One region of the Paraburkholderia sp. BR10872 genome, then DNA from elsewhere that is predicted to be linked to it. Evidence: riboswitches for the same ligand, from Rfam matches in the RefSeq annotation. Region 1 holds a riboswitch; each other region holds the start of a gene.
What was found. A riboswitch is a leader RNA that binds a small molecule or an ion and turns the genes downstream of it on or off. The one in region 1 is predicted to bind cobalamin.
Positions count from the first base shown of each region.

Region 2: linked by a shared signal. The riboswitch ahead of cobW (cobalamin biosynthesis protein CobW) and the one ahead of AB4Y43_RS34755 (porin) in region 1 are both predicted to bind cobalamin.
Region 3: linked by a shared signal. The riboswitch ahead of cobG (precorrin-3B synthase) and the one ahead of AB4Y43_RS34755 (porin) in region 1 are both predicted to bind cobalamin.
Region 4: linked by a shared signal. The riboswitch ahead of AB4Y43_RS39005 (CbtB domain-containing protein) and the one ahead of AB4Y43_RS34755 (porin) in region 1 are both predicted to bind cobalamin.

Region 1 is NZ_JBFRCN010000065.1:11,457-13,642, reverse strand. Features, by position in the region: gene AB4Y43_RS34755 (porin) at 1-848, opposite strand, end outside; cobalamin riboswitch at 905-1,039, opposite strand; cobalamin riboswitch at 1,130-1,312, shown strand; gene AB4Y43_RS34750 (TonB-dependent receptor) at 1,415-2,186, shown strand, end outside.
Region 2 is NZ_JBFRCN010000073.1:22,288-24,473, reverse strand. Features, by position in the region: gene cobW (cobalamin biosynthesis protein CobW) at 22-1,107, opposite strand; cobalamin riboswitch at 1,327-1,597, opposite strand; gene AB4Y43_RS36200 (cobalamin biosynthesis protein) at 1,740-2,186, shown strand, end outside.
Region 3 is NZ_JBFRCN010000011.1:2,734-4,919, forward strand. Features, by position in the region: gene cobG (precorrin-3B synthase) at 1-1,061, opposite strand, end outside; cobalamin riboswitch at 1,157-1,344, opposite strand; gene cbiE (precorrin-6y C5,15-methyltransferase (decarboxylating) subunit CbiE) at 1,474-2,186, shown strand, end outside.
Region 4 is NZ_JBFRCN010000096.1:13,032-15,217, forward strand. Features, by position in the region: gene AB4Y43_RS38995 (ABC transporter permease) at 1-69, opposite strand, end outside; gene AB4Y43_RS39000 (CbtA family protein) at 388-1,140, opposite strand; gene AB4Y43_RS39005 (CbtB domain-containing protein) at 1,154-1,372, opposite strand; cobalamin riboswitch at 1,412-1,557, opposite strand; gene AB4Y43_RS39010 (histidine phosphatase family protein) at 1,602-2,186, shown strand, end outside.

The sequences.
Region 1 (2,186 bases):
TTCACTTCGTAATTGCTGAATGCGACCGAAGGCAAGGGCGCGCCGCCGTCGGCCTCGCTGACACGGGTATGAATGGAACGCGACCAGGCCGCGCCAAGCGTGACGTCGCCGAGCGCGTAGCTCATGCCCGCGCCGATGGTGTCTTCGCGCTGCACCGCGACCTCGGTCGGCACGAGGCCCGCACCCGGCAGCACCGATGTATCGTACGCACCCACCGAAGAGGCGCCGCGTCCGTTGATGTGCATCCACGCCACGCCTGCGCTGAACGGGCCGCCTTCGTAATGGACGCCGAAGCCGTAAGCGCGATTTTGCGCGAAGCGCCCCGCCTCGTTCGAAAACGCGTACATCGCGCCGGCGCTGAAACCACCGTACGTTGCGCTCGCGTACTTCACGGCGTTCGAGGCGAGCCACGAATTGTTGGCGTTGTCGTTGTCGAACGGATGCGCGAATGCCGTGCCGCCTGCGCCGCCCGTTAGTGTGAACGGGGCGAAGTAGTCGTGCATCGTGTCGTACTGGCGGCCCAGCGTAATCGTGCCGAGTCGTTCGGATTGCAGACCAACGTAGAACGGATGGTCGTTGAAGGCTTCGCCAGAGGTGGACGAGAAGCCGCGCTCGAGGCGAAAGATCGCGGCGTTGCCGCCGCCGAGGTCCTCAGTGCCCTGCAGGCCCCAGAAGCTGCCGTCGACAAGACCCGAGCCTGCACGATATTGGGTGCGGCCGCCAACGTCGCTGACATAGTCGACGCTCGCGTCCATCTCACCGTACAACGTGACCTGCTGCGCCGAGGCGCCAGCGCCGGTGAATGCCAATGCCGTCCCACCCAGGACGGCGAGAATGTTCTTGTTCATGAGTCTTCTTGTTTGTGTAGGTGGGATTGCGTGGACGAGCGCCGTCCGCCCCCGCTCGATGCGGCGAGGACGTAGCGAGGTCTGACTTCTGGCTCGATTGACCGCCGGTCACAGTGGCGCGACCGCGCCGGATTCTCACCGGCTTCCCTGCTGCGTTTCGCTTGTGCAGCGCCTACGCGCGAAAAACAGCCGCAAGGATAGCGTAAGTTGCGGAAGCAGCCAAACCGGGTGTTTTTGCCACACGACGCTCGTCAAAGGTTGACGCACCGATTGCGCGGCCCTTACCCTTGCGCCCTGATGGTTCCCGGCGACGGGATCAAAAGGGAACGCAGTGCAAGACTGCGGCTGCCCCCGCAACTGTAAGCGGCGAGTCCATGCCAGAGAAGGCCACTGGGAAACCGGGAAGGCCGGCTGCGGATGTCGACCCGCGAGCCAGGAGACCTGCCATCAACCGAGTCCAGCAGCCGCAGCGGGCGGGGATCCCCAATGCGCAAGCACCGCCCGCGTGGCGATCGCCCGTTGCACGGACAGCCCGTATTTCAGGAGCTGTTTCCAGCCACCGCATCATGAACTTTCGCCAATTCGTATTGACTTCCGCCGCGCTCGCCTGGGCGTGGCAAACCGCGCATGCCGCCGACGCCGCCAATGCCGCCAATGCCGCCAATGCATCGTCCGCCCAGGCGCCGCAACAAGCCGGCGGCGACACCACGCTGCCCAATATCCTCGTCGTGGGCGACGCGCAGCATCTGCCACAATCGTTCGATCAGCGCTATGCAACCACCCAGGTGCTTACGCGCGAAGACCTCGAGCGCGTGTCCCCCGTCGACCCCAGCATCGCGCAGGCGCTCGCCACGCTGCCGGGTGTCACCGTCTCGCAGACCGGCGGCCCGGGGTCGTACACGGGGGTGAGCATCCGCGGCTCGTCGGCCGACCAGGTGGCCGTGTTCATCGACGGAATACGCATAGGCTCCGTCACCACGGGCACGGCCGAATGGGCCGATCTTGCGACTGCCTCGTTCGACCGGGTCGAGGTGATCTCCGGTCCCGCCGCCGCCTCGTTCGGCGCGGATGCCGTGGGCGGCGTCGTCCAACTGTTCACGCGCCATGCGTCGAACCAGCCGAACCAGACCACCGTCTCGTTCGGCGGCGGATCGAACAAGACCTTCGACTCGCAGGTGCGCACCTCGGGCTCGATCGGCTCGACAGGGCCGCTTTCCGCACTGAGCGGCCTCACCTACTCGTTGGGCCTGCACGACTACAACACAGCGGGCATCGACGCGACGCAGCCCGGGGCCTACGGCCACGAAGACGGCCGCAATCCATACCACGCGCAGAACC
Region 2 (2,186 bases), on a different contig from region 1:
GCCTCGTCTAGCTGGGTGCGATCACTTCGCGCCCGCGGTCTGCACATTCGCCAGTGCGATATCGAAGGCCGCTTGCAGCGTCGCGCCATCGAGATCCTCTCCGATCAGCACGAAGCGGCTCGCAAGCGGCTGCGCCGCGCTTTCCTGCGCGTTCCAGCGGCGGTCGAAATAGCTGTCGAAGCGGCGGCCCACGCCTTGAATCACGAGGCGCATGGGCGCACCCGGCAGCGCGGCAAAGCCCTTCACGCGATAGATCGTGTGCGCATCGACGAGTTGCTGCAGCGCCTCGATCACAGTCTCGCGCGAAGCCGCATTGCCCGACACCACAACCGAATCGAACTCGTCATGATGATGATCGGGATCGTCGGCGGAACCGTGATGGTCGTGCCGCAGATGAATGCTCTCCTCGGAGGCCGCCTCGAGCCCGAGCAGCGTATGCAGATCGAGCTTGCCGTGCTGCGCGCGCACGATCTTCACCTGCGGCGGCAGCTCTTCGCGCAGCTCGGCGATGAGCGCGTCCTGGCCCGCAACGTCCAGCAGATCGGTCTTGTTGAGAATGATGAGGTCGGCGGCCGAAAGCTGGTCTTCGAACAGCTCGTGCAGCGGCGACTCGTGATCGAGGTTCGGGTCGGCGCGGCGCTGCGCGTCCACGGCCCGCGGATTTTCAGCGAACTGGCCGCTCGCGGCGGCGGGGCAGTCCACCACGGTCACGACCGCATCGACGGTGAACGCGTTGCGGATCGACGGCCAGTTGAACGCCTGCACGAGCGGCTTGGGCAGCGCGAGACCCGAAGTTTCGATCAGCACGTGATCGACATCGCCGCGGCGTTCGAGCAGTTTCTCCATCACGGGGAAGAACTCTTCCTGCACGGTGCAGCAAAGGCAGCCGTTCGCGAGTTCGTAGAGCTGGGCTTCCGTTTCGTTGCCGTTCTCGTCGCAGCCAATGCCGCAACCGCGCAGAATCTCGCCGTCGATACCGAGTTCGCCGAATTCGTTGACGATGACCGCGACGCGCAGGCCGCCCGCGTGCTGGAGAATGTGACGCAGCAACGTGGTTTTACCGCTGCCGAGAAAGCCCGTCACGATCGTGACCGGAATCTTGCGCATTTGCATGAAGTGCTCCTTCGGCGCCAGGCCGTATCGAGGGGCATGGTGCGTCGCGCCTGCCGTTCGTGCGGGTGCCGTGTTGCGCACACGCGCGTATCCATGGAGACGCTGTCACGCGCAACGATCCAACAACCTGCAGGGGACGAACGACCAGAAACGCACCCGGGCCTCGCCCGGCTGACGCATGAAAATCACGGACCCGGCACCGCATCCCCGCAGCGCGAATCCCACGTATCTGGCCGGTATCCGGACTGACGAAACACCGCTTCGCCTTCCCGCGCGAGCGGCCTTGCGGCCGGCTTGCACAGTGGCGTGGACTGCGTAAAGCATGGAAGCGGTTTGCGGCATTCGTGCGAACGCCGCGCTCGTTGTACCGTTGCGGGTGCAGTTCAGGTTGGCCATGCCCGAGGCGGGATGGCTCCCTGATTCCCGTTTAACTGCGCGCGCATTATGAATCGCGCGCGCGAGCACCAGAGTGCGTGCGAGTGTAGGCGCGGGGGGCCCGTGCGTCAAGGAAGGCGTGGGAAGCCGCAAAAGCGTGTGCTATCGTAGCGCGCATCCGGCGCCCGCCGGAACGCGACGCTTTTGCTCGTTTTGCCCCTGCGGTCACGCCTTCGATCGACGCCCTCGCCGTGAATCCTGCCGAAAATCGCGCCTCGGGCGCAGCCTCATTCGAAGCCACGCCGGAACCCGCGCAGCGCGTGCCGCCGCTTGCGCTCGGCATCGGCTGCCGGCGCGGCGTGACGCTCGCGCAGGTCGAAGCCGCGGTGCGCGCCGCGCTCGGCGCGTGGCCTCTCGACAGCGTAACGGCCGTGGCAACGCTCGATGCAAAAGCCGGCGAACCCGCCTTGCACGCGTTTTGCGCGGCACATGCGCTGCCGCTGCACACGTACACGCGGGAGCAACTCGCCGCGACACCGATACTGGCGCCCCCCTCCGCAGCCGCGCAAGCGCAGTTCGGCGTAGACGGCGTGTGCGAACCCTGCGCGCGTCTGGCGGCGGGCGGCGCTCCGCTCGTGCGCGGCAAGCTGGCGCTCGACGGCGTGACGGTCGCAATCGCAGGCATTCTGCCAAACGAC
Region 3 (2,186 bases), on a different contig from region 1:
GAGGCGATGAGACCGAGCGCGTCCAGGCGTTCGAGCGCGGCGTGCATGGCGTGCGCGGGCACATTCGGCAGCAGGACGCCTTGCCAGGGCGTCACGCGCAATGTCGCGTCGCCCGAGTCTTCCGCGAGCGCGGCAAGTGCGCGCAGCGTTGGCGCGTCGATACGGCCGAGAGCGGGCTGCGCGCCCACGTAGCCGCTGCCGTCGGCGTGCAGCGCGTATGCGCCGAGGCGCAAGCCGGCGGGGCTCGCCGCGCGGCGCCAAGCGGGCAGCGTGGCGTCGTCGCGCGTCAACGTGAAGTCGCCATGCTGTTGCGCGCGCTGTAGCAGCGCGTCGAGCGAATGAGTGGCGAGGACGTCGCGCATGCGTGTGGCGGCCGCGCCCGCGAGATCGAGGAACGCATGCAACAGCGCGCGCATCGATGCGCAAACGTCTTCGGCCGCGAGCGTGCCGACTGGCCGCGCCGTGGGGCGACCTGCGAGGCCCACTGCGAAGCGCACCGTTGCGCCATCATGCAGCGCGGCGAGCCAGATGTCGTGCGGATGCTCGAGCGTCGCCACACGTTCACCGCCGTCGAGTAGCAACGCGAACTTGGGCGAGAGTGCGGCGAAGCGTGGCTCGCGCTGCATCATGTCGATGAGCGCAGCGGCGAGTTCCGTCGTGTCCCACAACGCGTCAGGGTCGAGGCCCGCGAGCGGGCTCAGCATCACGTTGCGCAATTCGTCGGCGGCGCATGCACGCTCGACCGGGCTCGCGGCGTCGATGCCGGCAGGGCCGAGGCCTGCGTCGATCAGCGCGGCGCTCAATGCCGCTTCTTCGCCGGCGCGCACGCCGCGAATCTGCACGTTCGCGCGATTGGTCAGTTCGAGTACGCCGTTCGCGTGCGTCGACGCTGCGTCGGCGAGGGCCCGCGCACGCGCGGCGCTCAGCGCGCCGCCAGGCAGGCGGATGCGGCACAGGCCGCCGTCGCGCGCCGCGACCACGCGCAGGAGCCCCGGGCACGCCGAGGGGCGGAGCACGGCCAATGCGGCAGCGGGCGAGACAGGCTTCGTTTCGTGTTTCAAGGCATTACCGGGTAAGCATCACGCTGGAGCGGCGCGTTGCCCGCACGGCAGGCGGGAAACGGCAGCGGTATCGGTACACCCCGTCCGATATGGGTTCGCGCGAACAGTCGGCCGGCAGGTCTCCTGGCTCGCAGGTCGTGAGCCGCATCGGCCTTCCCGGTAAAACCAGTGGCTCGGGTGGATGCGGTCTCGCTGCTCACAGTCGCGGGGCGGCCACAGCTTGCTGTGTTCCCTTTTTGCGATCCGGAGTTGGCGCTTCAGCGCTTGCTCCGGTCTCATGCAAAGCTGCCTTAACGGCACCGGCGGACACGGTATTATGCCCGTTTTCACGCGTGCTCCACCCCACGATCGGGCTGCGGGCCGTGGCGGTGTAGGGAAACAGGCAACCAAACAGGCAACGGCGGGAGAGCGAATGCAGGGCACGCAGGCATGGCTGACGGTGGTGGGCATCGGCGACGATGGATACGCGGGGCTCGGGCGCGACGCGCGGCGCGTGCTGTTCGACGCGGCCATCGTGACGGGTGGCGAACGCCATCTGGCGATGCTGCCCTCGCGCGTGCGTGCACGGCGCGAAGCGTGGCCCCAGCCGTTTAGCGTCGAGGCGCTGCTTGCGTACCGCGAGTCGAATCAGTCCGTATGCGTGCTCGCGAGCGGCGACCCCATGCTGTTCGGCGTGGGCGCGACGCTCGCGCGCCGCGTGGTGCCCGGTGAAATGCGCGTGCTGCCCGCGCCGTCGTCGCTCTCGCTCGCGGCGGCGCGCAAGGGGTGGGCGCTGCAAGATACGGCGATGGTCTCGCTCGTCGGTCGTCCGCTCGATGCGCTGCGCCGCCATCTCTACGCGCGCTCGCGCGTGCTCGCGTTGAGCGCGGATGGGCGCACGCCCGCGGCGCTTGCCGCGTTGCTCGCCGAAGCGGGCTTCGGCGCCACGCGTCTTGCCGTGTTCGAGCATCTGGGCGGCCCGCTCGAACGCCGCATAGAAGGCCGCGCCGATGCGTGGCACGTTGAAGAAGCCGCGGCGCTCAATCTGGTCGCGTTCGAATGCGAAAGCGATAGTGCGCAGACGCCCGCGCGCGGCTGGACGCTCACGCCAGGCCTCCCCGACGACGCCTACCGACACGACGGTCA
Region 4 (2,186 bases), on a different contig from region 1:
GAGGAGCGAAAGTTCGATGGTCTGGATCGTGCCGGCGAGCAGCACCGGGCCAAAGCCGTAAAGGATCACGCGCGTCTCCGGAACAAAGTTGTTTTGTCGTTTCGGGCGGCCTCGCGCGGCACGTGGGCGCCGCTGAAACCGATGAACTGGCGCGGATCGTCTCAGTGCAAAATGGATTGCTCAAACTCGTGCGGCGCGGATATTGCAGTGCAGCATTGCCGCGCGACGCGTCGGCGCGTGCGGATCAGGCCCGCACAGCCGCGGGCGCGATGCTTTTGAAAGGCGAAAAAAAATGCCCCGGCACGCGAGGCGCGCGGGGCATTTACGCAAGTTTGGGGTCGCTTTTTCGATAGGCGCGCGATGTGCGCGCTGCGGCCCCGGCGGAGCTTATGCGGCGCGCGTTTGCGTGCCGCGTGCGCTGCCGGTACGGGCGTTCGCGCCGAGCAGCTTTTCGGCGAGCGCGCCGAAAAGCAGACCGATCGTCGTCCAGAGAATGAACTGCATGCCGATCGACACCGTGCGGAACTTCCACAGCAGCACGGCCGGGAACGCGGCGGGCACCTCGTTGATCGTCGGCAACGCGAGCTGGATCGCGCCGATCACGACGACGAACAGCACGAGCGCCACGATCGAAGCGTTCCAGAGGCCAAGGCGCGGCACGAACGCGGCGCGCACCTTGAGCGAGAACACCGACACGGCGATCGAGATCGCGATCATCAGGAAAAAGAGCCCGGTGCGATAGCCGATCGTCTCCGGGTCGCCGACCGAGGGCGGATTCGCCGGATACTTGATGTTCGGCACCAGGTAGATCGCGACGAAGGCGGCGAGCGCGAGCCAGGCCGAGAGCGCGCGCGGCGAAAGACGCCCCACGCGACCATTGGCATACGCGAAGACGAGCGCAAAGAGTCCGCCGATCGACGCGCCATAGACCATCACGCCCGTGAAGAGACCGACGCTCGCCTGGGTCTTGCGGCTGACGATTTCGGGCTCGGGCGCTTCGCCCTTCGCGGCGTCGGCTTTCTCCTCGAAGGAGATCGCCTGATCGACCTGGGGCTCGCCTGCGATCTTCGCGAAGCCGAACGTGAGAAGTCCCGCGGCGATGCCTGCGAGCATGCCGCGCACCAGCAACTTGCCAACCATGGTCAGCTCCCGGTCAGTGGCAGGGGAAGCCGAGCAGATGGCGGCCGTCGTGAACGAACTCGTGGACGTACATGCCCGGGAAGATCGACGTGGCGCCCTGCTCGGCGCCCACGAAGTACAGGGCCAGCAGCAGCATCAGGCCGCCGAAGATCGCCCAGGGCAGGATGTCTCGCAGCGCAATGGGCGCCGGCGCGGCCGGGGCGTGCTGCAAGGGGAATGAGGTTTCGGACATGCTGACTTCTCCTGGGGTTACGCGCCCCGCTAGTCGTTGAAAGAGTGGTTCACGACGCGCAGGTCTGACTTCCGTTGCTTCGATGTTTTCGACGGCAACCAGTTACAGTGGCGCGACCGCGCCGGACTTGCACCGGCTTCCGCGTGTCGTGGAGCCCGTATTCTACGCGCTGCGGCGGCCGGCCGCGGCCCGGATGTCAGCCAAAGAGTAGTGAAGCATAAGGAAAAGCATGTCGACGACAGTCTGGCTGGTGAGCCATGCGGCGAACGCTGCTCTGCGCTCGGGCACGTTCCCGCACGTGCCTGAAGTGCCTGTTGCGGGTGAAGACGCCGAAGCAGCGCTCGACGCGCGCGTACTCGAGGCGCTTGCCGCCTGGCGCGAGCGCTGGCACGCGGGGCTGGCCGGTGGTAATCGCAATGGCGAGGTGCCGCGTGCGCTCACGAGTCCCGCCGCGATCGCCCGCGCGAGCGCACGCGCGGCAGGCTTCGCGGGGGCAACGCCAGCTGAAGCGCTCGCCGAAACCGCCTTCGGCGCGTGGCAAGGTCAGCGCCTGACGGATCTCGCGCGTGAAGCGCCCGAGGCCCTAGCGGCCTGGACGCGCGATCCGGGCTTTCGGCCGCCAGGCGGCGGCGAATCGTTCGACGATGTCCGCACGCGCGTCAGCGCCTGGCTCGATGCGGTGCCCGACTCGGGGCACAACGTGGTCGCCTTCACGCACGCGAGCGTGATCCGGGCGGCGATTCTTCACGCGCTGGGCGCGCCGTCGGCGGGGTTTCGCTCGATCGAAATCGCGCCGCTTTCCGTGACGGCCCTA